Cystobacter fuscus DSM 2262: one gene and its partner. The protein of the gene in region 2 interacts with the protein of the main gene of each other region in a pairwise test. Links are inferred from orthologs where the notes say so. Each region holds a gene or a part of one and is shown on either strand. Other genes may lie near its edges. The genes, in order: ligA and leuS.

What was found.
Region 1: the proteins of leuS (region 2) and ligA interact in binary tests that used the Escherichia coli proteins (3 or more experiments, as listed by UniProt). The link is inferred for Cystobacter fuscus DSM 2262 from one-to-one orthologs.

The regions. Positions count from the first base shown.
Region 1 is NZ_ANAH02000006.1:248,157-257,621, reverse strand. Bases 3,148-6,125 are described here. They hold ligA (NAD-dependent DNA ligase LigA), read right to left. Parts: upstream 5,662-6,125; coding sequence 3,634-5,661; downstream 3,148-3,633. Other genes in these bases: rho (transcription termination factor Rho), read left to right, coding at 5,961-6,125; D187_RS11360 (acylphosphatase), read right to left, coding at 3,335-3,619; D187_RS11365 (DUF3052 family protein), read right to left, coding at 3,148-3,338. In the rest of the region: D187_RS11370 (Rne/Rng family ribonuclease), read right to left, coding at 1-2,354; more of D187_RS11365, read right to left, coding at 2,892-3,147; more of rho, read left to right, coding at 6,126-7,586; D187_RS11345 (hypothetical protein), read left to right, coding at 7,622-7,942; D187_RS11340 (AI-2E family transporter), read right to left, coding at 7,958-9,133; D187_RS11335 (hypothetical protein), read right to left, coding at 9,166-9,465. UniProt on the Escherichia coli protein: DNA ligase that catalyzes the formation of phosphodiester linkages between 5'-phosphoryl and 3'-hydroxyl groups in double-stranded DNA using NAD as a coenzyme and as the energy source for the reaction.
Region 2 is NZ_ANAH02000032.1:21,849-38,419, reverse strand. What follows is about bases 8,216-11,310. They hold leuS (leucine--tRNA ligase), read right to left. Parts: upstream 10,965-11,310; coding sequence 8,466-10,964; downstream 8,216-8,465. Other genes in these bases: D187_RS35970 (response regulator), read right to left, coding at 11,062-11,310; lptE (LPS assembly lipoprotein LptE), read right to left, coding at 8,216-8,392. Outside these bases: D187_RS36010 (HD family phosphohydrolase), read right to left, coding at 1-1,495; D187_RS36005 (PhoH family protein), read right to left, coding at 1,600-2,670; D187_RS36000 (DUF4388 domain-containing protein), read right to left, coding at 2,776-3,969; D187_RS35995 (FYVE zinc finger domain-containing protein), read right to left, coding at 3,982-6,027; mazG (nucleoside triphosphate pyrophosphohydrolase), read left to right, coding at 6,272-7,450; rpsT (30S ribosomal protein S20), read left to right, coding at 7,565-7,840; more of lptE, read right to left, coding at 7,850-8,215; more of D187_RS35970, read right to left, coding at 11,311-11,445; D187_RS35965 (Fpg/Nei family DNA glycosylase), read left to right, coding at 11,585-12,397; D187_RS35960 (RNA polymerase sigma factor), read right to left, coding at 12,401-13,024; D187_RS35955 (protein kinase domain-containing protein), read right to left, coding at 13,057-16,571.

The DNA of each region.
Region 1 (9,465 bases), on a different replicon or contig from region 2:
TCACCCCGGCCGCCACCGCTGCGGTCGCGATCCCGGTCGCGCTCACCCCGCTCGCCCCGCTCACCCCGGCCCGGGCTGCCCTCCGAGCGGAAACCGCGCTCGCCGCCGCCGCTCTCCGGGCGGCGCTGCATCGACAGTTCGCCGTCTCCCGAGCCCGGTGAGGAGGCCACCTTGTGGTCTCCACCCTGGGCGCTGCGGCCGTACACGTCGTACTGCTCGCGGTGGTAGTTCTGCTGCGCCTTCACCTGGATGGACTTGTTGTAGCGGTCCATCAGGTGGCGCAGTTCCTGCCGCTCCTCGCCCTGGAGCAGCCGCGCCACCTCGGCGTTGCAGTTGATGACCAGCGTGGGGTCCTTGTAGCCGGGCGCCTCGCGGCGGATCTCCCCGAAGATTTCGTAGGCCACCGTGGTGGCCGTCTTCACGAAGCCCTTGCCGTCGCAGTACGGGCAGTCCTCGTGGAGGACGCGGCCGATGGACTCGCGCACGCGCTTGCGCGTCATCTCCACCAGGCCCAGCTCGGAGATGCGCAGCACGTTCGTCTTGGCCTTGTCCCGGCCCAGCGCCTCCTGCAGGGACTTGAAGACCTTGTCGCGGTTCTGCGGCTTCTCCATGTCGATGAAGTCGCAGATGATGATGCCGCCGATGTTGCGCAGCCGCAGCTGGTAGACGATCTCCTTGGCCGCCTCGACGTTGATCTTGGTGATCGTCTCCTCGAGGCTCTTCTTGCCGACGTAGCGGCCCGAGTTGACGTCGATGGCGGTGAGCGCCTCGGCCTGATCGATGATGAGGTAGCCGCCGCTCTTGAGCCACACCTTGCGCTGGGTGGCGCGCTGCAGCTCGTGTTCAATCCCGTAGGCGTCGAAGATGGGCTCGTCCGACTCGTGCAGCACCACCCGGTCCTTGAGCGCCGGGTCCTGCGCGTTCACGAAGCCGAGGATGCGCTCGTACTCCTCGCGGTCGTCCACGACGAGCTTCTCCACGTCGTGGGCGAACAGGTCGCGCGTGGCGCGCAGGATGAGGTCCAGGTCGGGGTGCAACAGGCCCGAGCCGCCGCGCTTCTCGTTGCGGCGCACCACCTGGTTCCACACCTCGATGAGGAAGCGGATGTCGCTCTCGAGCTTCTCCTGGGGCACGTTCTCGGCCACCGTGCGCACGATGAAGCCCGTGCCGGGCGGACGGAAGCGGTCCACCATCTCCCGCAGGCGCTTGCGCTCCTTCTCGTTGGAGATGCGGCGGCTGATGCCCACGTGGTCCACCGTGGGCATGAACACCAGGTGGCGGCCCGGAATGGAGATGTGCGAGGTGAGGCGCGCGCCCTTGGTCCCGATGGGATCCTTGGAGATCTGCACCACGACCTCCTGGCCCACCTTCAGCAGCTCCTCGATCTTCGCCGTCTTGCGCGGCTTGTTCTTCTCCTCCTCGCGCTTGCGCTGCGGCTGCTCGTCGCGCGCCTTGCGGGGCTTGTCCTTCTCCCGCTCCTTGTCGCGCTCGCGGTCCTTCTGGTCGCGGCGGCCCTCACGCGCCTCGCGGGCGGCCTCGCGGTTCTCCCGGGGCGCGCGGCGCTCGCCAGCGGCCGTCTCCGGACGCGGGGCGGCGGCGGGGGTGCCTTCCCCGGCGCTCGGGGAGGCGCTCGTCGCGGTGACGGCGGACTCGGTGGGGGTGCTCTCGGGAGCGGACGGGGCCACGGCCGCGTCCGGAGCCGTCTCGGCCACGGGCGGAGCCGCCTCGGCCACGGCCGGGGAGGCCTCGGTCACGGGCGTGAGCGCCTCGGGCGCCACGAGGGGCTCGGGCACGGCCTGTGCCTCGATGGGCGCGGACACCACCGAGTCAGTCTCCGTCACCGGGGCGGGAGTGGCCTCCGCGGTGGGGGCGGGAGCGGCCTCGACGGCGGCGGGCTCGGGGCTGGCGAGCTGTGCCTGGGGAGCGGGGGTCGCCTCGGTGGGCGCCGCCGCCGCGTCGAGCGCGGGCGCGACGTCCGCGGCCGCGGGCTCTTGCACCTCGGCTTCCGGCTCGGGGGGCTCGTGGTGGGCCGCCTCGGCGGCCATGGCCTCGGACTCCTCGGGCACGTCGAGGGCGTCTTCGTGCTCGCCCTCGGTCAGCTCGAACTGGGCCCGGGCGAAGTCCGGGTCGTAGACGACGTCGCTGACGTAGAGGAAGGCGGCCTTCTCCAGGCCGATGTCGACGAAAGCCGCCTGCATGCCGGGGAGTACCCGGACCACGCGGCCCTTGTAGATGTTGCCGACGACTCCCTTGTCCTTCTTACGCTCGAGGTAGAACTCCGCGATGTGCCCGTTCTCGACGAGGGCGACCCGGGTCTCCCGGCCCGCGGCGTTGATGACGAGGATGCTGCTCATGGACGAATCCTGGGCGCGCGCGGGGAGGCGTGAGCTCCGGCGGACGGGAGGCGACGGCGTCTCCAGCTTCCGAGCGCGCTGCGAGGGGAGAGGCGGTCCCCGCACCTCCGCGCGTGCGGACGAGGGCCGACCCGTGTGTCCGGGGGCCCGGGTGCCGCGCGCGAGGGGGGGGTGAGGGGACCACGGCCTGCTCCTCCGAGTTCAAGGTCGCCCCGCGATTGTCCGGCACCGTGCCGGGCGGGGACTGGCTGCTAATCGAGCGTTCGAGACAGCCCTGGCGCCCGGGCCGCCCGGCTTCGTCCTTACTCACCCGGTCGGAGCCCATGCGTGGGCGCCTTGGGGGTGGCAGAAGCGCGGAAGACCAGCGCGCCCGGTTCCGCCGGGAACGCACCCGTCTCAAAATCCACTGGCGACTGAACTCCCCACCCCTGGTGGGGAGGTCCGAGGCCTGAAAACAACGAAAGGTTTTCACGCCTGATACGACCTGTAAAGGCGCGACATGGAAAATGTCCGCCGTCTGGCAGCCTGGAGGGGGGCTCAGGCCTGGGCGGTGGGGGCCCGCTTGCGGTAGTCGGGCTTGTCCAGGCGGCCCCGGGGGCGGCGTACCAGGCGCAGGCCCGTCCAGGTCGTGTCGATGAGGCACAGCTTGTTGTCCACCATGCCGATGTCCAGCGCCGCCTGGCGGATGAAGTCCTCGCTCAGGGCCGTCTTGATGCCCTCGCCGCTGGGCCAGCACACCCAGATGCCGCCCTGGAGCGTCATGGCGCGCGAGAGCGCGGGCAGGCGCTGGACGAGCTCGTGCGTGTCCTGGGTGAAGAAGAGGATGATGTCCAGGCCCGTCTGGGCGGTGATGAGGAACTCCACGCCGTCGGGCAGGGGGTTGAGCTTCTGGACGAAGCCGCGCGGGGGGTTGATGACCGAGACCTTGCTGCCGGACTTGATGCCCAGCATGGAGGTCAGGGAGGCTGGCGCGTAGGGATTCATGAGCTGCGCTCCACGATGAAGGTGATGAACTCCCCGAGCGCCTCGGCATCGGCGCGCTCCACTTCCGTCACGCGCGCCTGGGGAGGGCCGCGGTGGCTCCAGCTGACGAAGGCATCCAGGGCGTGGGGCGGGCCCTCGGCCACCGCCTCCACCGTCCCGTCGGGCAGGTTGCGCACCCAGCCCTTGAGGCCCAGCCGCAGGGCCTCGGCGCGGGCGCTCTCCCGGTAGGAAACACCCTGCACCCGGCCCCGGATCCGCAGGCTCACTCGACGACTGTCCATGCTGCCCACGCCTCCTAGCCTCGTGCGTCCGTCTGGAGCAATTGGAGGAAGGCCTGCTCGTCCACGATTCTTACCCCGAGCTCCTGGGCCTTCTTCAGCTTGCTGCCCGCATCCTCGCCCGCCACCACCAGGTCCGTCTTGCGAGAGACACTTCCCGACACCTTGCCACCCCGGCGCTCGATTTCCTCCTTGGCTTGCTCCCGGCTCATTCCACTCATACCCCCAGTGAGAACCACCGTCTTTCCAGCGAACACGCCCGTCTTGACGACGACGGGCGGGGCAGGGGTGACGCCCGCGGCGAGCAGGGCGTTGATGGCCTCGCGGTTGAGCGGCTCATGGAAGAAGGTATGGATGACCTCGGCCATGGTGGGACCCACGTCCTTGACGCGGGTGATGTCCTCGAGGCTCGCCGTGTAGAGGCCGCGCACGTCGGGGTAGGCCTCGGCGAGCACGCGCGCGGTGGACTCGCCCACGTGCCGGATGCCCAGCGCGTAGAGGAAGCGAGGCTGGGTGGTCTGCTTGGAGCGCTCGATGCTGGCGAGCAGGTTGTCCGCGCTCTTGTCCCCCATGCGCTCGAGCGTGAGGAGCTTCTCTCGCGTGAGGTGGTAGAGGTCCGCGAAGCTCTTCACCAGCCCCGTCTCCACGAGCTGCGCGGCGAGCTTCTCGCCCAGGCCGTCCACGTCCATGGCGGTGCGCGAGGCGAAGTGGCGGACCTTCTCCACGAGCTGCGCGGGGCAGGTGGCGCCCGTGCAGCGGATGATGGCGCCTTCCTCGTCCTTGACGGCCGCCGCGTGGCACACCGGGCACTCGGTGGGGAAGACGAAGGGCTCGGTGCCCTCGGGCCGCTTGCCCTCCACCACCTTGACGATCTCCGGGATGACGTCGCCCGCGCGGCGGATGAAGACGGTGTCGCCCTTGCGCACGTCCTTGCGCCGCAGCTCGTCCTCGTTGTGCAGGGTGGCGCGGCTCACCGTGACGCCGCCCACCTTCACCGGCTTCAAGTGCGCCACCGGCGTGAGCGCGCCCGTGCGCCCCACGTACACCTGGATGTCCTCGACGAGCGTCGACTCCTCCTCGGGCGGGAACTTGTAGGCCACGGCCCAGCGCGGACTCTTGGACACCTGGCCCAGGCGCTGGCGCAGGTCCTCGTCGTCCACCTTCACCACCATGCCGTCCACCTCGAAGGGCAGCGCATGGCGGCCCTCCAGGCTCGCGCGGTACTGCTCGCGCACTCCCTCCACGCTCGGCACGCTCACCGCCCGGTTCACCGGCAGCCCCAGCGAGCGCAGGTAGCCGAGCTTCTCGGTGTGCGAGCGGAAGGCGGGCACGCCCTCGCCCGGCACGCACTCGTACAGGAAGAGCGACAGCGGCCGCGACGCGGTGATGCGGGGATCCAACTGGCGCAGGCTGCCGGCGGCGGCGTTGCGCGGGTTGGCGAAGAGCGGCTCGCCCTCCTCCTCGCGCTTGTCGTTGAGCCGCTTGAAGTCCTTCTTGGAGATGAAGACCTCGCCGCGCACCTCGATCATCCCGGGCGCCTTCACCCCGTCCTGGGGCAGGAGCTCCGTGGGCAGGCCGCGCAGGGTGCGCAGGTTCGCGCTCACGTCCTCTCCCTCGGTCCCGTCTCCCCGCGTGGCGCCGCGCACGAAGCGGCCCTGCTCGTAGGTCAGGGTGATGGCGAGCCCATCCAGCTTGGGCTCGCAGACATAGGCGACCTGGGCGAGTCCCGTCTGGCGGCGGATGCGCTCGTCGAAGTCGCTCAGCCCCTCGTCGTCGAAGACGTTGGCCAGCGACAACATGGCCACGCGGTGGCGCACCTTCTCGAACTTCTCCGCCGGAGCGCCGCCCACCCGGCGGGTGGGTGAGTCGGGCGTGACGAGGTCCGGATGGCGAGACTCCAGCTCCTGCAGCTCGCGCATGAGCCGGTCGTATTCCGCGTCGCTCACCTCCGGCGAGTCGAGCACGTAGTAGCGGTGGTTGTGGTAGGCGAGATCTTTTCGGAGCTGCCCGATGCGGGCGGCGTCAGCGGTTTTCGAGGCGGTCACGGCGGAGGGGCTCGGCGGCTGGACTGGAATATTCGGGGGCTCTGTTGCCTGGTGGCTCGGGTTGCGAGGATGCCTTGACAGCTCTGGAGGTGGTCAATAACCTCGTGTCGAGCGCATGAGGGTTGTTGTCCCACCTTCAGGCGCCACCTCTTCCCAGCACAAGGTTCTCCCACCCGCGTGGTCCCGGCAAGAAGGGATCCCGGTGTCGCCCTGAGGGCGTCTCGCGTCCCCCCCGGACATCTTCCACGACATTCCCGTGCGCGACTCCCCCCCGCGCCGCAAGTCCAGCCCCCCGCACCATGGCCAAAGCCCGTTCACCCAAAGAGAAGCTCCTCGCCCCCCAGGTCGTCGACATCGAGGAGGAAAAGCCCAAGCGCCGCTCGACCCGGGCCAAGACGGTGGAGCGCGACGAGTCCGAGAAGCCCACGCGCCGCCGGACGTCGGCCCGCCGGGACGAGGAGCCCGCGGCCGAGGAGGCCCCGGTGGTCGCCACGCCCCGCCCGGTCCTCACGCCCATCCCCTCCCACCCCGTCCGGGACGAGGAGTACCAGGAGGTGCGCGCGGCGGCCGATCACGAGGAGGAGGCCTCCCAGCAGGCCCCGGCTCCCGAGTTCGTCGAGGTGTCTCCGGGCGCGGAAGCTGGCCCCTCGGACGCTCCGGTCATGCAGGTCCTCAGTCTCAATGATCTCAAGCGCATGAAGATCACGGACCTGGCGAAGATGGCCCATGACTTCGGCATCGAGGGCTACCAGGGCCTGAAGAAGCAGGATCTCATCTTCGCGCTGCTCTCGGGCATCGCGGACAAGAAGTTCGAGGTGCACGCCGAAGGCGTGCTGGAGCTGCTCAGCGACGGCTTCGGCTTCCTGCGCAGCGCGGACAGCGACTACCAGGCGAGCCCCGACGACATCTACGTGTCCCCTTCGCAGGTGCGCCGCTTCAACCTGCGGCCGGGCGACACGGTGACGGGCCCCATCCGCCAGCCGCGAGAGGGCGAGCGCTTCTTCGCCCTGCAGAAGGTGGACAAGGTCAACTTCGCCGACCCGCTGTCCGAGGTGACGCGCGACCGCATCCTCTTCGACAACCTCACGCCGCTCTACCCCACGCGCAAGCTGAAGCTGGAGCACGACGGGGCGGAGATGACCACGCGCATCATCGACTTGTTCTGCCCCATCGGGCTCGGCCAGCGCTGCCTCATCGTGGCGCCGCCCAAGGCGGGCAAGACGGTGCTCTTGCAGAACATCGCGCACGCCATCTCCAAGAACCACCCGGACGTCTACCTCATCGTGCTGCTGGTGGACGAGCGCCCCGAGGAAGTGACGGACATGGCGCGCAACGTGCGCGGCGAGGTGGTCAGCTCCACCTTCGACGAGCCCGCCACGCGCCACGTGCAGGTGGCGGAGATGGTCATCGACAAGGCCAAGCGCCTGGTCGAGCAGAAGTACGACGTGTGCATCCTCCTGGACTCCATCACCCGTCTGGCGCGCGCCTACAACACGGTGGTGCCGGCCTCGGGTAAAATTCTCTCGGGCGGCGTGGACGCCAACGCCCTGCACAAGCCCAAGCGCTTCTTCGGCGCCGCACGCAACATCGAGGAGGGCGGCAGCCTCACCATCATCGGCACCGCGCTCATCGACACCGGCAGCCGCATGGACGAGGTCATCTTCGAGGAGTTCAAGGGCACGGGTAACTCCGAAATCGTCCTGGACCGCAAGCTGATGGAGAAGCGCATCTTCCCCACGCTCGACATCAACAAGTCCGGCACGCGCAAGGAGGAGCTGCTGCTCACCCAGGCGGACCTCGTGCGCATCACCGCCCTGCGCCAGGTGCTCCACCCGTTCACGCCCATCGACGCGATGGAGTTCGTGCTCAAACACATGCGCCCGACGGCCGCGAACGCCGAGTTCCTCGGCTCGATGAACCGTTAATACTCTCCCTTCGTTCTCACGAAGGGAGCCGTCGCATGCGCAGCACCCGTTTCGCCTTTCCGTCCGCCCTCGTCGTCCTGGGGGCGGTGCTCTCGCTGGCCACCGGATGCGAACCGATCGACCTGGACGACTTCGGGGGCACTCCCGCCCCGTTGTCCAACCGCACCTGCTACCAGGACTCGGATTGCATGGGGAACGCCTGCTGCGGGCTGGGCACCAACCCCACGCACGTGCAGGACGGGCCCAACTGCAGCGGGGTGAAGTGTGACGGCACCTGTCCCGCCGACCACCTCGACTGTGGCCGCTGCTTCGTCTTCTGCCGCGAGTCGCGCTGCGAGGCCGCCTGCAGCGGCTGAGGCCCCCGCCCGCGCCTACTTCACCTCCAGCGAGGCCTCCGCCACGTGGGGCTGCGCCTTGAGGCGCGCGTAGTCGAAGCAGGCCACGATGATGGAGGCCACGGGCACCGCGAAGAGCGCGCCGACCAGGCCGAACGTCGTCTCCCCGGCGATGAGGCTGAAGGCCACGATGACCGGGTGGATGCGCGCGGCCTGGCCCATGATCTTCGGGTTGAGGAAGTACGCCTCCAGCGCGTGGATGCCGATGATCCACAGCAGGATGGCCACTCCCTTCTGGAAGCCGTCCGCCAGCGCGATGAGCACGATGGGCACCGAGCTGAGGATGGTGCCGAAGATGGGGATGAGGCTGAACACGGTGGCCACCGTGGCCAGGAGGAAGGCGAACTTCACCCCGAAGAGTACCAGCCCCAGGAAGGTGAGCGTGCCGTTGACGACGCAGATGGTCACCTGGCCGCGCACGACGCCGGACAGCGAGCGATCAATCCGCTCGAGCAGGCGCTGCGAGTCGGTGCCGTACTCGGCCGGCAACAGGCTGGTGAAGTAGCCCACGACGGCGTGCGCGTCGATGGAGAAGAACGCGGCCACCATCAGGATGAAGAACGTCATGAACACGCCGGCCACCACCGAGGTGATGATGTGGCGCGACACGGTGACGATGTCCCCCAGGTGCTGGCGCATCAGCCCCGTGAGCTGCGCGGCCACGTCCTGGAGGATCTTCTCCAGGTCCACCGTCACGCCGCCGCCGGACACGCCGTTGCGCATCTCCTCGGGCGTGGCGAGCGCCACGGGGATGCCCTTGGCGCGCAGCCAGTCCTCGACGCGGTCGGCGAGCACGTGGATGCGCTCGGGCGTGAGCGAGTTGAGGAAGGTGACGCCATCGCGGCTGATGCGCGCCAGCTCCTGGTAGAGCTGCGGCACCATGGCGATGAAGAAGAGGTAGAGCACGAGGAAGAAGCCCGAGTAGATGAGCAGGATGCCCACCCAGCGCGGAATGGCGTGCCCGCGCACCTGCACGCGCGTGAGGCGTGTGACGAGCGGGTGCACCAGGTAGGCGATCAACGCGGCGCCCGCGAAGGGCAGCAGCACCGAGCGGAAGAAGAACAGGATGGTGGCGATGACCAGCCACAAACCCGCGAGGATGTAGAAGCGCTTGCGGCGCTGCGCGAGGAGATCGAGCTCGTGATGCTGCATGGCGCGGCTTATGGCAGAGGGCTGACTGGGTCTCAAGCGGAGGGGATTATGACGCGCCTTCTGTGGGCTTCCAGTCGCTCCAGGCAGCGCAGCATCAGCCGGCGGTTCACCCGGCCCTCGGTAGCTTCGCCCAGCCCCAGCATCTGGTCCACCACCCAGCGGTTGAGCAGCAAGAGGGGCAGACGGTCCGTCGGGGCCAACCCCCGCTCCAGGTAGCGCTTGTTGCGCATGTAGTCGTCGTAGGCGTCCAGCTCGCGCTCCAGCTCCCAGCGCGACAGCCGGAGCGCCTCCTCGTAGACGGCCTCGGCGGGGCGGGGCGTCGGCTCGGTGTA
Region 2 (16,571 bases):
CCTTGGCGCGGGTGATGCGGTCGGCCGCCACCAGGGCCCCCACCAGCGCGTAGATGCCGAAGGACAGCGAGTTGCCCAGCATCACGCCGCACAGGCACGCGAGCACGAGCGCGAAGAAGAGCGCCAGCTCCTCGGAGAGCACGAAGCGCACCAGCATGGCCCCGGCCGCCACCGGGAAGGCGTAGTAGAAGGCCTCCAGGGGCAGCGCCGCATAGCGGTCCTGCACCGCGTCCGCGATGGACACCCAGATCTGCGCCAGGCCCAGCATCGACACCAGCAGCAGGCCCAGGAGCAGCGCGTCCTTGCGCGTGGGACGGAAGCGCCGGAAGGCCGCCCGGCAGAAGAGGTACGTGGCGGAGATGAGCAGCGCCACCAGGCCCGTGCCGCCCACCTGCAACTGCAGCAAGTCCAACCGGTCCGTCTGCGCGCGCATGCCGCGGATGGCCACCAGGTGCGTCTCGTTGACCAGCTCCCCGTCGCCGATGACGCGCTGGCCCTTCTTGATGGAGATGACGGCGTCCTTCACCGCCGTCGCCGCCAGGCGCCGCCGGGCGTCCGTCTCCGCCAGGTTGATGGTGAGGCTGGGCCGCACCAGCCGCTTGGCCAGCCGCAGCACCGCCCGGCGCTGCACGACGGGGGAGTCCGGCAGGAGGTTGCCCGGAACGGAGGCGAAGCGCTCCAGCTCCGTATAGGTCTCGCGCAGGTCCACCACGGTGGGCGCCGTGATCGCCAGGGTCTGCTCGCCATTGTGGCGCAAGTCCCTCACGGTGATGCCCTGGGCGCCCTCGCGCGCGAGCTCCTCGCGCGCGGGGGCGATGTACACCGGCAGGGGCTCGGAGAAGCCGTAGGCCCGCTCCACGAGCGACAACGTGGCCGCCTCCAGTTGCTCGGAGAAGTGCCCCGCGTTGAGCGCCTGGAAGTCGTCCGCGTCGATCTCCGCGTCCCGGCGCCCGAAGAGCAGCACCAGGAAGCTCTCGCGCATCGCCTCCAGCTCCTGGCGTTGCCGCTCACGCTCCTCCGCCGTCGGCGCGGGCGACTTGCGCGCCTTGCGCGTCTCGGTGGAGTCCACGGGCACGGGCGGCGCGGCGGCTTGCTTCTCCGCCAGACGCCGACGCATGTCCGAAAAGGCGCCGCTCACGGAGGTGCGCAGCTCCGAGGCCACCCCCGGGCTCAGGTCATACACCGGGCGGACCGCGGCGCGTGCCTCCTGGCGCCGCTTCTCGGTCATCGACTCGTGGAGGATGTCGTAGTCCCGCCCGGCCTTGAACCCCGCCGGAGCATTCGTCCGGAAGGGCCGACCCAGGTCCTCCTCGGAGAGGGCGGGGATCTGCTGGCTGTAGAGGCCCGGGGAGATGACGAAGCCCGCCGCGATCGACACCGCCCCCAGCAACAGCAGGTTCGTCAGGCGCCGGCCCCATTCGGGGCCGAGCCGGAAGCGGCGAGACAAGGCGTCCAGCGGACTGGGTCCGGGGGGCGGCGATTCCGGTTCGGCCATGGCGGTTTTCAACCTATGAGAGGCGGGGCGGAGACTTCAAGCAAGGCGGGAGGCGGAATGTTCCTTGCCAACCGCTCCCCCGCCCCACCACCCGGCGAGCTGCCTCACGAGGCGGACGGCTCCTCGCTGGAGGAAGAAGAGGGGGCCATCTGCTCCGCGTGCTTCAGCGCCTTGGCGGCCTGCTGGGCGGCGTCGAAGCGATCGTAGGCGCGGATGACCTCCTGCACCAGGGGGTGGCGCACCACGTCCACGTCGGTGAACTCGGAGATGCACAGGCCCTCGATGTTGCGCAGGATGGAGCGCGCGTGGTGCAGGCCGCTCATCCGGCCCACCGGCAGGTCCACCTGCGTCACGTCCCCGGTGATGACCGCCTTGCTGTTGTAGCCCAGGCGGGTGAGGAACATCTTCATCTGCTCGACGGTGGTGTTCTGCGCCTCGTCGAGGATGACGAAGGAGTCGTTGAGCGTGCGGCCGCGCATGAAGGCCAGCGGCGCCACTTCCACCACGCCCTGCTCGATGAAGCTCGTGGCGCGCTCGACGGGCATCATGTCGTGGAGCGCGTCGTAGAGCGGGCGCAGGTAGGGATTGACCTTCTCCGCCAGGTCCCCGGGCAGGAAGCCCAGCTTCTCACCGGCCTCCACCGCCGGACGCGCCAGGACGATGCGCTTGACCTTCCTGTCGAGCAGATAGGAGACCGCCATGGCCATGGCCAGGTACGTCTTGCCCGTACCCGCGGGGCCGATGCCGAAGACGATGTCGTTGGCGCGGATGGCGTCCACGTAGCGCTTCTGCGCGATGCTCTTGGGCGCGATCTGCTTGTTGCCCGAACTCTTGAGCACGGGCCCGAGCATCACGTCCTGGAGCGACTCGACGCCTCCGCGCCCCATCACCTTGATGGCCTGCTCCACGTCCTCGCGGTAGATGGCGCGGCCGGCCCGGATCATCCCCTCGAGGCTCTCCACCAGCTTCACCGTGAAGGCCACGGCATCCGCCGGTCCCGACAGGTGCAGTTCCGTCCCCCGCTGTCCCACGCGGACACCGAGGCGGCGCTCCATGAGCTTGAGGTTCTCGTTCTGGTTGCCACACAGCGCCAGGGTCGTCGCGTTGTCGCGGACATCCACCTTGGCGGAGGTGGGGCTGACTTCTTGGGCCTCTACAGTGGCGGGGTTTCGCAATTCATCCCATCCCATGAGTGCGGGTCTCGGCTTTCAACCTCACTTCAGTAACGGCCTCGATAACGACTTCCAGCCTCCGGTGTTGCCCAGCAGCGAGCAGCCCACCTAGCGCAAGGGGGGCAGGAGGATGAACTGACGATCCGACGTACGACGGTAATAGTAATCATCCCGCCACGGATAGCGCAGGTCTTCGTTGCGCAGCAGACCCACTTCCACCAGGGAGTCCAATCGTTCGGGGAGGTTGCCCTTTTCGAGGCGGAACACCTCCAGCGCGGCCTGGATTCGGACCTGTTGGGCACGAGACACCAGGCGCTGGGCGGCCGGGTCCGAGTACGAGGAGGCCGACGCGCCCTGCAGGTCCCACGTGTCCGGCCGCAGCCGCGAGGCGACGAAGCCCAGCGCGGCGATCACCAGGAGGGTGACCACGGCGCGCGCCAGCACGCCGCCCAGCCGCACGAGCAGATCCCCACCGCGAGCGGACGACGACAGGCTCGAGAGGCCCGAGGGTGGCAGGGCCCGGATGTAGTCGAGGTTGAGCAGGTTGACGAGGGCCTTCCAGGTCTCGAACTCGCCCAGGCAGCTGAGATCCACCAGCTTGCGCACGTCGCGCCCCGGGCCGATGAGGCTGTACACGCGGCGCTCGGTGCTGCCGATGGACTTGAACTCGCCCTTGTTCTCGTCCTTCTTCTCCTCGGAGAAGGCATCGTCGAAGGACGCGTCGAAGTCGTCCTCCTTCTCCTGGGCCTTCTGCGGCGGCAGCTCCTTGAGCTTCTCGAAGGTGGTGGCCTCGTTGGAGAGCTTCTTGCGCAGGTGGGGCCACTCATCCACCATCCGGAAGCCTTCCATGAGCACGCTCTCGGCGCGCAGCGGCGCGAGATCGTCCTGATCTATCTGGACGCTGTCCTCCTGCTTGAACTCGTAGTCGCCCGCCTTCCAGGAGAAGAGTCCGTAGAGCGACTCCGTCACCTGCAGCCGCATCATCTGCTTGAGCTTCTCCGCGGAGATGGCGCCCGTGGAGGTGAGCACGTCCCCGAGCCGCTTGAGGGTGCGCTTCTGGATCTCCAGCGCGCTCTCGAGCTGCTGGGGCGTGATGAGCTCGGCGCTCACCAGCATGTTGCCCAGCAGATCCTTCTTCTTGCGCGTGACACTCTCGGCACGCACGATGTTGCCGTCCCGGATGAAGACCTGGACGTCCTGATCCTTGCTCTTGAGGTAGAGCACCCCGGTCTTCTGCTGCTGCCCGATGAGCTGCAGGATGTCCGCGATGCCGAAGTCCTTGAGGGTTCCCGTGAGCGCCATCGTCGTTCCGGTCTACTCGTTCTGGCGGCGATACAGCCCGCGCAGCGACAACAGGTGAAGGGGGATGAGGAGAAGCAACAGGGGGGCGAGCTTGAGGTACATCGGCACCTCTCCATAGGGCGAGCGCAGCACCCCGGAGCGCAACACCAGCCCCGCCACCCCGAGCAGGAAGAGGAAGGCGTAGAGCGTACCGCGCACCGCCAGCCCGTTGAAGAGGTGGCCCGCGCCGGACACCAGGCCGCCGAAGACGTAGGACACGCCGCTCGCCCACTGGCGGTTGCGCTCGATCTCGATGTGCTTGCGAGCCCGGACGCGCGCCTCCACCACGATCTTGCGCGAGAAGACGTTGACGCACTGGGCGCACAGCTTGCTGGCCACGCCCAGCTCCTTGTCACAGCGCCGGCACACCGGACGGCCGCACTTCTCGCACTCGTGGGACGGATTGAAGATGCCTCGGGCCAGGCCGAGCATGGCGACGAGCAGCGCCCCGAGCACGAGCGGACCCCAGGCGGAGATGCCCGAGCCACCTCCGAGCAACCGGCTCGACAACTGGGCCTCCACGCGCTCGGCCAGGGACGTGTCCTCGATGACCGGCAGGTCCGTCAGGGGCAGCACGGGCGCGAGCAGCAGGCGGTTCATCGTCAGCCGATCATCCGGCGGCCGCTCCCACATCAGCAGCTCGCGATCCAGACGGCCCGCGGTCTCGAGCGCGTCACGCGCCTTCTGGTTCTGGGCGCTGATCTCGGAGTCCGGCGCCACGGCGGCACGGCGGCGGTAGACCTCGGCCAGATTGAAGGCGGGCGCGGCCAGCCCCGGGTCCGCCGACAGGGCCTGGGTGTAGAGCCGCGTCGCGCCGCCCATGTCACCCGTGGCCAGCAGGGCGTTGCCCAGGTTGGTCATCAACGGCGCATGCCCGGCACGCAGCGCCATGGCCGCCTTGTAGTGGGCGATGGCCTCCGGCATCTGGCCCCGGCGCGCCTCGAACCGGCCGAGCGCGAAGAGCTCGGCGAAGCTGGCCTGCTTCTTCTCGTGGCGCACGCGCACGCGCTGGGCCACGGGCTCCGCGTCGATTCCGCCGTGCTCCAGCACGTAGACGTCCTCGGCCACCGTTCCCGCGAAGACCGCGGACTGGGCGAGCTTGCCCGCCGCGAGGGGGACGAGCGCCGCCAGGGCGAGCAGCAACGTGGCCACCACCCGCTCCGAGCGCGACAGGTAGAACGACACGGAGCCCAGGAGCAGCAACAGCGTGGGCACGACACCCCAGCGCAGGGCCAGGGGCGTGCCGAAGAGCAGCAGCACCGCGAGCGCCGTGGACTGCCAGTGGGCCGAAGCGCGGGGAAAGACGTGGTGGAAGTCGTGGAGCAGGAAGCGCACGCGCCGCACGAAGAGCACGCCCACCACCACCGCCGCCGTGGCCAGCAGCGCCATCAGCACCACCGTCCCGAGGTCCGCCAGCACCGGGCGACGGTAGCGGGGATCCCTCAGCATCAACTCGAGCGCGGCCCGGAGCTCGCGCGAGTACTTGCCCACGGCCTCGGGCGAGCGCTCGGCATAGGCCTGGGCGAGCGCCAGACGCGCGTAGGGAAGGTTCGGAGAGAGCGCCGCGGCCTGTTCCACGAGCCGCAGCGCACCCGCCTCGTCGTGCGCCTTGCGCCGTCCCTCCGCCGCCCGGATGAAGCCGACGCTGAAGGACTCCAGATCCAGGGCCGCCACGTCCTCGCGCAGCGTCACCAGTTCCTGCTGGGCCGCGCGCGCCGCCTCGCTGTCCAACGCCGCCACCGCGTCGCGCCATTTGACCCAGGCGGCCTGGAGGTCCGCATCGGAGATGCGCGGCGTGAGGATGGGCGCCGGGGGTGGCCGCGCGACCGGCTCGGGCACGGTGGGGGCGGCTGGAGCCGCGGGCGCCGGGGCCACGACCACTCCCGCGTCCTGCTCCGCGGCGTTCGCCGCCTCGTCCTGCGCCTCGTCCTCCTGGCCCTTGCGGCCCTTGCCCTTCTTGCCTCGACCCCGGGCCGGGCGCCCCTCCTCGTCTTCCTCGGAGTCCGAATCGGATGGCATCGCCATCTCCTCTGGCTCCAGCATGGAGGGATCCTGATATTGCTGCGCATGCGCCGGCCTCGCGGGCATCCACGAGGCGAGGCACAGCAGCAGCGGAAGAAAGCGCAACGAGAAAGAGGGGTGCGACATTCGGTAGGCCGATGATAGGCGACCCCCCTGTCCCACGAAAGTTGTCGCGCCCCGCCACCGGGAATTCACGTGTTGGCGCCGGGCCCCACGCTCGGAGAGAAGAGGAGGAAGAGCCATGAGTGCAGCAGGGGAACAATTGGAGAGGTTGGCGGGAATCGTGGCACGTCTGCGCTCGGCGGATGGTTGTCCGTGGGACCGGGAGCAGGACCTGCGTTCACTGCGCCCCTACCTCAGTGAGGAGGCGTTCGAGGTCCTCGATGAGATGGATCGTGTCGCCGACGGGGGGCCCTGGCGTCCGCTGTGCGAGGAGCTGGGGGATCTGCTCTTCCAGATCGTCTTCCATGCCCGGCTCGCCGAGGAGCTGGGCGAGTTCACGTTGGCGGACGTGTCCGCCTCCATCAGCGACAAGCTCACCCAGCGCCACCCGCACGTCTTCGGCGAGCGGCAGGCGGATGGCACCCCCCAGCCCATGGCCGACTGGGCGAAGCTCAAGGCGCAGGAGCGCAAGAAGAAGACGGGCCAGGAGGGCTCGGTGCTCGACGGGGTGCCCACGCGGGCCCCGGCCCTGCTGCGCGCCGAGCGCCTCACCGAGAAGGCCAGCCGCATCGGCTTCGACTGGCCGGACCTGCACCACGTGCGCGCCAAGCTCCAGGAGGAGCTGGGCGAGCTGGACGAAGCCATCGCCTCGGGAAACTGGGACGAGCTGGAGCACGAGCTGGGGGATGTCCTGCTGGCGCTCGCCAACCTCGCGCGCTTCCTCCACACCCCGGCCGAGGACGCGCTGCGCATGGCCATCCGCCGCTTCACCGCGCGCTTCCAGCACATCGAGTCCGCGTTGCGCGCCGAGGAGGTCCCCCTCGGAGAGGCTACCCTGGAGCACATGGAACGACACTGGCAGGCGGCCAAGGCCCGGGAGAAGGCCCTGCCGCCACCCACCCGGGTGCCCCGTGCGACCCTGATCGCGCTGCGCCTGCCCGTGGCGGACCTGTCCGCCCAGCGTGCCTTCTGGGATCGGGTGGCCCCCCTGCTGGGCTGGAGCGCCGAGCGGGCGAGCCCCGAGGAGGCCGTCTACGGGGATGGGATGTACCGGCTCACCTTCGTGGCGGGCCCGGCCACCCCCTCGCCAGCCGTGCTCACCTTCGCGGCGCCCTCGGCCGCCGCGGTGCAGCGGTTGCGCGCCCTCCTGGAGGGCCTGTCCGCGGGAGGAACGCTGGAAGCGGAGGGGGGGCCGAGCCGGTTGAGCTTCCAGGATCCCTCCGGGCTGCGGTGGGAGTACGCGGTCGGAGACCGGTGAAGGGAAGGCGTCCAGACGCCTGGATCACGGTCGGAAGCACGCAAACCTTGACGGTGGGGGAGGCGCCGAAGTAGGTACGGCGCCTCTTTCCACAGAAGTACGCTGGAGATCACCTTGGCCAACACCAAGTCTGCAGAGAAGCGTAACCGCCAGGCGCAGAAGCGCCGCGCCCGCAATGTCAACGTGCGCACCACGGTGAAGGACGCCGTGAAGAACCTGCGCGACACCCTCACCTCCTCGGATGCCGGGAAGACCGCGGACGCCTTCAAGTCCGCCGCGAGCCGCATCAACAAGGCCTCTTCCAAGGGCGTCATCCACAAGCGCGCCGCCTCGCGCCGCATCTCGCGCCTGGCCAAGGCCGTCAACCGCGCCAAGGCCGCGGCGAAGTAGTCCTCCGCGTCACCAGTTGTTGGCCAACCGATCATAGCCCTCGCGCATCAACGTCTCGGCGAGACGGTACAGCGCGGCTTGACGGTTGGCCTCGGCTTGCAGCACGTCGCCGGACGCCCCTTGCGCGCCCGGCAGGAAGTCCTCGTTGCCCGAAACGGTCGTCTCCGCCAGGACCTGGCCGTCCCGCACCAGCCTCAACGTCACCCCGACCGAGGCCCGGTAGCTGGCGAGCTGTGGCCCCGTCACCGCGACGTTGCCCTCGTAGATGGGCTCGGTGACGATCGTCGGAGCACTGTTCACCCACGCCACCACGCCCTCGACGGACGCCTGGCAGGAGCCAGCGCCGCCCAGTGCCCCGACGCGCACCAGTTCCTGACGGAACACGCGCGTGAAGAGCGTCTCCAGGCCCGGCTCGGAGGTGTCGTTGCGGAAGATGGGCGCGCACACGGAGCTCACGCCCCCGGGCAGTCCCGCGGACCGGGGGGTGAAGCGGTAGCCACACCCCAGCACCGACAACCAGAGCAACCCACCCACCGCGTAGAGCCGGGACATGGCGCCCACAGTAGCGGGGCGATCCCCACGGTCAAGCGCGAGGAGGAGCCCCCTCCCCGCGCTCCAACCCGGCTCAGCCGACGACGAAGTTGACGAGGCGCTTGGGCACGAAGACGAACTTGCGCAGCGTCTTGCCCGCCAGGGCGGCCTTCACCCGCTCGTCCGCCTCGGCCGCGGCGCGCACGTCCGCCTCGGCCGCGTCCGCCGCCACCCGTACCTCCGCGCGCAGCTTGCCGTTGACCTGCACCGCGTAGGGAATCACGTCGTCCACCACCAGCGCCGGATCGAAGTCGGGCCAGCCCTGGGTGACGACGAAGTCCTTGGCCCCGTAGGCCTCGGCGATCTCATCGGCCAGGTGCGGCGCGAAGGGCGTGAGCACCACCGTCAGCACGCGAATGGCCTCGGCCATGGCGGCCTTCTCCGCGGGCGTCTCCGCCGTGCCCAGCGCGGACAGCGCGTTCAAGTACTCCATGGTGCCGGCGATGGCGGTGTTGAAGGACAGCCGCTCGATGGCCTCCCCCACCCGCTTGAGGCACTTGTGCGCCGCGCGGCGGATCTCCAGCGCCTTGCCCTCGTAGGCGCCCTCGTGCGTCGCCCCGGCCACGCCCTGGTGCTGCGTGGCGAGCACCCACACCCGCTTGAGGAAGCGGTAGGCACCCTCCACCTGATCGTCGGACCAGTCGAAGTCGCGCTCGGGGGGCCCGGCGAACATCACGTAGGCACGCGCCGTGTCCGCGCCGTACTTCTCCACGATGGACGAGGGCGCCACCACGTTGCCCCAGCGCTTGGACATCTTGCGCCCATCCGGCCCGTTGACGATGCCCTGGGTCACCAGCCGCTTGACGGGCTCGTCCACCGGGGACAGGCCGAGCAGCTTCATCACCCGCGTCCAGAAGCGGAAGTAGAGCAGGTGCATCACCGCGTGCTCGGGGCCGCCCACGTACACGTCCACGGGCAGCCAACGCTGGGCCTCCTTCGGATCGAAGGGCGCCCCGTCGAAGCGCGGCGAGAGGTAGCGCGCGAAGTACCAGCAGGAGTCGACGAAGGTGTCCATCGTCTCCGTCTCGCGCCGGGCCGGGCCATTGCACGTGGGGCACGTGGTGTTGACGAACGCGGGCACCTTGGCCAGGGGCGGCTCGCCCTTGCCCGTGAGCACCGCCTCGGTGTCGATCTCCGGCAGACGCACCGGGAGCTGCTCGATCGGCACCGGCTGGCCCTTGCGCTCGGGATCGCACTTCTCGCAGTAGACGATGGGGATGGGCGTGCCCCAGTAGCGCTGGCGGCTGAAGCCCCAGTCCTTCTGGCGGTACGTCACCTTGGGCTCGCCCCGGCCCTCGGCCTGGAGCTTGGCGCCCATCTTCCGGCGCGCCTCGTCCGAGCTCAGGCCCGTGTACTCGCCCGAGTCCACCAGCACCCCGTCCTCGGTGTATGCCGCCTCCAGGGCGCCGCCCTCGGGCAGCTTGTCGCCCTGCGCGGGCTGGATGACCACGCGGATGGGCAGCGAGTACTTGCGCGCGAAGTCGAAGTCGCGCGCGTCGTGCGCCGGCACGCTCATCACCGCGCCCGTGCCGTAGTCGGCCAGCACGAAGTTGGCGACCCAGATGGGCACCGGCTGGCCGGTAAAGGGATTGATGGCGTGGGCGCCCGTGAAGACGCCCTCCTTCGTGGCCCCCTCCTCCGTGCGCTCCGTCTTGGAGATGGCCGCCATCTTCCGGGCGAAGGCCTCCACCTCGGCGCGCTTGTCGGGCGTGGTGATGCGCGCCACCAGCTTGTGGTCCGGCGCCAGCACCACGTAGGTGCAGCCATGGATGGTGTCCACGCGCGTGGTGAAGACGCGCAGGCGCTCCTCACTGCCCTGGATGGAGAAGTCCGCCTCCACGCCCTCGGAGCGGCCAATCCAGTTGCGCTGCATGGAGGTGATGCGCTCGGGCCACTCCTTGAGCTCGTCCAGGCCGTCGAGCAGCTCCTGCGAGTAGCGGGTGATGCGGAACGCCCACTCGGGCAGCTCCTTGTCCAGCACCTTCGACTCGCAGCGCTCGCACACGCCGTCCTTCACCTGCTCGTTGGCGATGACGGTGAGGCAGCCCGTGCACCAGTTCACCTTGCTGAAGCGGCGGTAGACGAGCCCCTTCCGCAGCATCTGGATGAAGAACCACTGGTTCCAGCGGTAGTACTCGGGCTCGCTGGTGTTCACCTCGCGCGACCAGTCGTAGCTGTAGCCGAGCGAGCGGATCTCCTTCTTGAAGGAGTCGATGTTCTCGCGGGTGCGCACCGCCGGGTGCACGCCGTCCTTGATGGCCGCGTTCTCCGCGGGCAGACCGAAGGCGTCCCAGCCCATGGGGTGCAGCACGTCGTAGCCCCGCATCTGGAAGAAGCGCGCGTAGACGTCACCGATGAGGTAGTTGCGCACGTGCCCCATGTGCATCTTCCCGCTGGGGTACGGAAGCATCTCGAGGATGTACTTCTTCGGGGCTCCGGGGCGTGTGCCCGCGCGGAACACTCCCGCCTCATTCCAACGGTCCTGCCACTTCTTCTCGATTGCCTGCGGCTCGTAACGCTCGTTCATGGCCATGACGGTCAAGGGTCTTAGTGGGGCGTCCGTCCCCAAGCAACAACAGACGCCACCCGTCCCGTTCCGCTGACACCCGAGGAGGGAGCCGACTCCTCCCCTACTCCAGCCGCAACAGGCCCTTCACCGTGTCCTGGACCACCTTGGACTGCACCGGCTTGACCAGGTAGGCGCTCGCCCCGAGCGCCATGGCCCGCGCCCGGTCCTCCATGGCCGACTCGGTGGTGATGACCACGATGGGCACCGTGCGGTAGGCCTCCGTCTGGCGCAGGTGGTGGATGAGCTTGAGCCCGTCCATCAGCGGCATGTTGATGTCGGTGAGGACCAGATCGTAGCGGCCCAGGGTGAGCTTCTTGAGGCCCTCGGCCCCATCCTGGGCCTCTTCGGTGTGTAGCCAGGTGCCCAGACGCTGCAGGGCGTACATGAGGCTGCGCCTCATGGCCTGCGAGTCGTCCACCACCAGCGCACGGATCTGCTGCGTCATGGCGCGCCACGATAGCACCGACGCCCCCCAGAGCAGGGAAAGGACTGAGCGTCCGTCACGTCCATGACTCCCCGCGCCGCCAGGCCCCGGACGGGCGGGATGACGTGACAGGTCATCTCCCGGGCGTTACCTCCCCGGAGTGCCCGAAGGAAACATCATCCACCGCCTCGCGCGCGTCCACCACCGCTGGCTGGTGGGTCGCCAGTTCTCCGCCGACTCCCCTCAGGGGCGCTTCACCCAGGACGCCCGGCGACTGTCCGGGCGGACGCTCGTGGGCGTGGAAGCCCATGGCAAGCACCTCTTCCACCACTTCGAGGGAGGGGTGCACCTGCACCTGCACCTGGGCCTCGTCGGCAACATCCGGCACTTCCGCTGCGCGGGGCCTCCTCCCTCCACGGCCTGCCGGCTGCGGCTCGCCTCCCCCCATGCCACGCTCCACCTGTCGGGTCCCCAACGCTGTGAGCTGCTGAGCCCGGAAGCCGAGGCCGACCTGCGCGCCCGGCTGGGGGAGGATCCCCTGCGGCCCGAGGCCTCCCCCTCCCGCGCCTTCGAGGCCCTGCGTCGGGGCCTCGCCCCCCTGGCCACCGTGCTGTTGGATCAAACGCGCATCTCGGGCGTGGGCAACATCCTGCGCGCCGAGGCGCTCTTCCTCGCGCGGCTGCCGCCCCAACTGCCCGCCGCCGAGCTGCGGCCCGACGACTTCGAGCGCCTGTGGACGGCACTGCGCGAGTTGTTGGAGGACGCGGCCCGCGATGGCCGCATCGTCACGCCCCACGCTCCTCCCAATGCCCTCACCCTTCCGGGCAGGCGCCGTGAGGACCGGTTCTGTGTCTATGACCGCGTGGGACAGCCTTGCCCCCGGTGCGCCACCCCCATCACCCGCCTGTCGCTCTCCGGACGCGGGCTGTTCTTCTGCTCGCGCTGCCAGGCGCACCGCCGGGGCAGGCGCTGAGCGTCAGCCTCCCAGGTTGTCCTCCTCGATGAGCCCCTGCCCGATGGCCATGGTGCGCAGGTGCGCCTTGATGCGCTGGAACTGCTGGCGCAGGGAGGTCGCCTTGCGGTTGAGCGCCGCGCTCGTGGGCGGCTCGTCCTCGTCCCACATGACCCGCGCCACCTCCGTCCACGACAGCCGCTGATCCACCCGGAACATCAGGATCATGCGCTCCTCGGGTTGCAGGCTGTCACGCAGGGCGCGGAAGCGCTCCTTGACCGAGGTCCTCTGCCAGGGCTGCGTGTCGGAGCGGCCCTGCTCGGGCTGCTCGGGGATCAGCGAGGCGGTGACGGGCGTCTCGCGCGCGGCGGGCGCGTGAATCAACTGGTAGCACGCGTTGCGCGCCAGCCGGTAGGCCCACGTCCGGAAGGAACTCTCCCAGCGAAACCCTGGCAGCCCCTTGAGGAGGTTCTCACAGAAGAGGCTGAAGGCATCATTGGCCTGCTCCGGGTTGTGCATGACGGAGGAAATGAGCCTCATGATCTCCATTCCGTAGCCCTGCAGCGCGCGCTCCACCGCCCGCCCGGTATCCCCGCGCTGACACAACTCCCGGATGTCCTGCTCCAACTGCTCACGATCCATCGCCATCTTCAGTCCCCGCGTTCTCTCGAGCCGTTCCTCTACCCTGGAGTCCGCACCACGCCTTTGTGACGCGGAGCCATCCCGGCGCCTTCCCCATCGAGCGGGCGCGGCCACTCCCAGCCCCGCTCGCGGAACTGGCGCCTCATGCTTTCTTCCGCCCGTCGGCCATGGCCCGCGCTGCCCTGCTCGTGGGCCAGGTCCAGCGCGCGCAGGAAGCACGCCGTGGCCTCCGCCTCGCGGCCGACCCCCCGCAGCAACTCGCCCTCCAGGCGGTGCAGTTCCACTTCATACGAGCGCTCCTCGAGGGTGTCCGCCCACGCCAGGGCATGGGTCACCACCGCCAGCCCCCGTTGGTACTCCCCCAACTTCAGGTGGAAGCTCGCGAACATGCCCAGGAACAAGGGCATGCCGGTGCGCATCCCCGTGCTGCGCCACCGCGCGAAGTTGGACTGCATGAGCTCCAGCGCCTCCTGGACGCGGCCCCCCTCGGCCAGCACCCAGCTCTTGAGGAACACGGACCAGCCCAACCACATGCGGAGGCGGTGCTCGGACGAGATCGCGATGCACTTCTCCACCCACTCCCGGGCACACCCGGGCTCGCCACGCATCTGGCAGCCCAGGGCCACGTACAGCAACGTGAACGCCAGGCTGTTGGGATGGCCGATCTTCTCGGCCAGGGCCACGGCCTGCTGCCCGTACCCGCGCGCCTGCTCCTCGTGCCCGACGACGGACTGCACGAGGGAGCCATAGGCCAGGGCGGCCGCCCGCGGGTTGATCCATTGAGTCACGGCGAGCGTCCGGTGCGTCTCGAGATCGAAGTCCGAGTACTCCAGCGCGAGTTCGACGTGCTCCAGGGCGGTGGACATGTGGCCCCAGGTGAAGTGATCGGTGGCCATCATCCGGTGTCCCAGGGCGAGCATCTCCCGGTGGCGATGGCGCTCCCCCTGCCTCACCACCAGCTCCGCCAGCTCCTGGGCCACGTGGAACTTCGCCCGCGCGAAGAAGTAGGCATAGGCGCCCCAGGTGGACACCTGTAATCCGGGCAACGCGTCCCCCACCTGATGCAACAGCTCCATCACCCGGCCGTAGGTCTGCTCCATCTCGGCGGAGCGCAAGCTGCGCACCTGATGCAGGGGCATGCCCAACGCCACCAGCAGCCGCAACTCCTGCTCGGCGCGCTCCGGGGTCTCCGGCAGGGAGCGCAACAGCCGGAGCGCCTCGCGCAGATGGTGGATGGCCTCCACGTTGGCCGAGCGCAGGCTGGCCCGCTCCCCCGCCTTCGCCCAGAACCGCAACGCCGTCACCATCTCCCGCGCCTCCGTGTAGTGGTGCGCGAGCAGCTCGGGCTGTGTCTCCACCAGCTCGGGCGCCTGCACCACCAGGGTCTGGGCGATGCGCCGGTGGTAGTCGCGCCGCGTGTGGCGCAACAATGAGTGGTAGGCCGCGTCCTGGAAGAGCGCGTGGCGGAACTGGTAGCGCGGCTCGCTCGCGGTCTCCACCCGCTGCCACAGGCCCGCCTGGAGCAACCCGGCGACGTCCTGTCGCAGCTGCGCCTCGCTCCGTCCGGACAGCGCGGAGAGCAGGGCGTGGCTGAAGTCGCGGCCCACCACCGCGCACAACTGCGCCAGCGCCTTCTGACTCCGGGGCAACCAGTCCAGGCGCTCCAGCAGCAACCCCCCCAGGGTGACGGGAATGGCCGAGGGCTCGACGGACGACTCCCCCGCCCGCGCCCGCTCCACCACCATGCGCGTCATCTCCTCGACGAACAGGGGCACCCCGTCCGTCTTCGCCACGAGCTGCTCCACCGTCTCCTCCGCCAGCGCCATCCCGCTGGCGGCCTGCCGCACCAGGTCCGCGGTGAGCCTCGGCGACAACCGCTCCAGTGGGACGAGGCGCAGCCGCTCGCGCGCGGGCCAGGAGGGCTGGAAGTCCGGACGGGCCGTGAGGCAGACACACAGCGGGGCCTGCTCCACCTGCTCCAGCAGCACCCCCAACAACTCCAGCGTCGAGGGGTCGGCCCAGTGCAAGTCTTCCACGAGGGCGAAGATGGGGCGGTCCTCGGCCAGGCGCAGCAACAGCGTCACCAGCGCCTCGAACGTCTTCTCCTTCTGGCGCTGCGAGGAGAGACGCAGGTGGGGGGACTCCTCGACGATGGGCAGCGAGAGCAGCACGGCCAGTGAGCGCACATGCTCGGCCGGCAGCCCCACCGCCCCCATGCGCCCCTGGAACTTGCGCAGGTTGGACTGGGGATTGCCCTCCGGGTCGAGCTTCAGCATGTGCAGCAGCAAGTCGATGATGGGGCGCAGGGCGCTACCGCTGAACTGGGGCAGACACTGCACCTGCAGGCGCATACCCTCCTCCAGGGGAATCCGCTCCCGCAGCCCCCGCAGGAGGCGGGACTTGCCAATGCCCGCCTCGCCCTGGACGAGCACGAACGCGCCCTCGCCCCGCCGGGCCCGCTTCCAATACGCGCTCAGTCGCTTCAGCTCCGCCTCCCGCCCCACCAGGGGCGTGAGCTCCTCCGCCTCGTGGGCTTGCTCGAAGCGGCCCCGGGTGCGCTTCTCCCGCACCAGCCGGTACAGCTCGCTCTTCACCTCGCCGGCGAGTCCCTGGAAGGAGTGGGGCCCGAGCGGCTCGGTGCGGAAGGCACCCCGCACGAGCCGCCAGGTGGTGGGGCTCAGGCACACGCTGTCGGGCGCGGCCTGGCGCGACAGCCAGGTGGCGAACTGGGGTGCCTCGCCCTGAAGCACGGCGGCGCGACCCTGGAGCGGTTGGGGCAGGTTGTCGAGCACCACGGTGTCGGTGTGCAGCCCCACCTTCATGGCGAGCTCGCGGCGCGGCAGGTAGGGCAACTTCTGCTGGAGCGCCGTCCCCAGGTGCGTCACCAGGTACAGCCCCGCGCGAGCCGCCCGCTCCGCGTCGTCCTCCCGGGCCTGGGGATAGCCGAAGCAGGCGAGCACCGAGTCACCCACGCACAGGGTGATGGAGCCCCCGTGCTGCGCCACCAGCTCCGAGCAGGCTTGATGAAACGCCCCCTCCAGCTCCCCGACGTCCTCGGCGTCCAGGTGCTCGGCGAGGCCGGCGAGGTCCGCCAGCCAGCACTCCAGCAGCGTCACCTGCCGGCGCTGGGGCCCCAGGCCGGGAGCCCCCTCGCGCCAGGGCGTCAGCCCCTCCGCGATCCGGTCGAGCCGGGCCTTCAACTCGGCCGCGCTGGACAGCCGCCGCTCGGGGGCCTTCTCCAACAGGGCGGCCACCAGCCGCGCCACCTCCTCGGGCAGCTCCGGACAGCGCTCGCGCACCGAGGGCACGGGCGCGTCCGACAACACCCACTCCCGCAGCCCCGCCACGCTCGCTTCCGGGCAGGGCGGCTCGCCCGTGAGCAGCTCGAAGAGCAGGGCCCCCGCGGCCCAGAGGTCCGTGCGGGCATCCTGCGGATGTCCCCTCCACTGCTCGGGCGCCATGTAGGCCGGGGTTCCCGCGGCGGGCAGGTGCAAGGTGGCCGGAAAGGAGGCGGCCGTGATGTGGGCCAGCCCGAAGTCCAGCAGCTTCACCT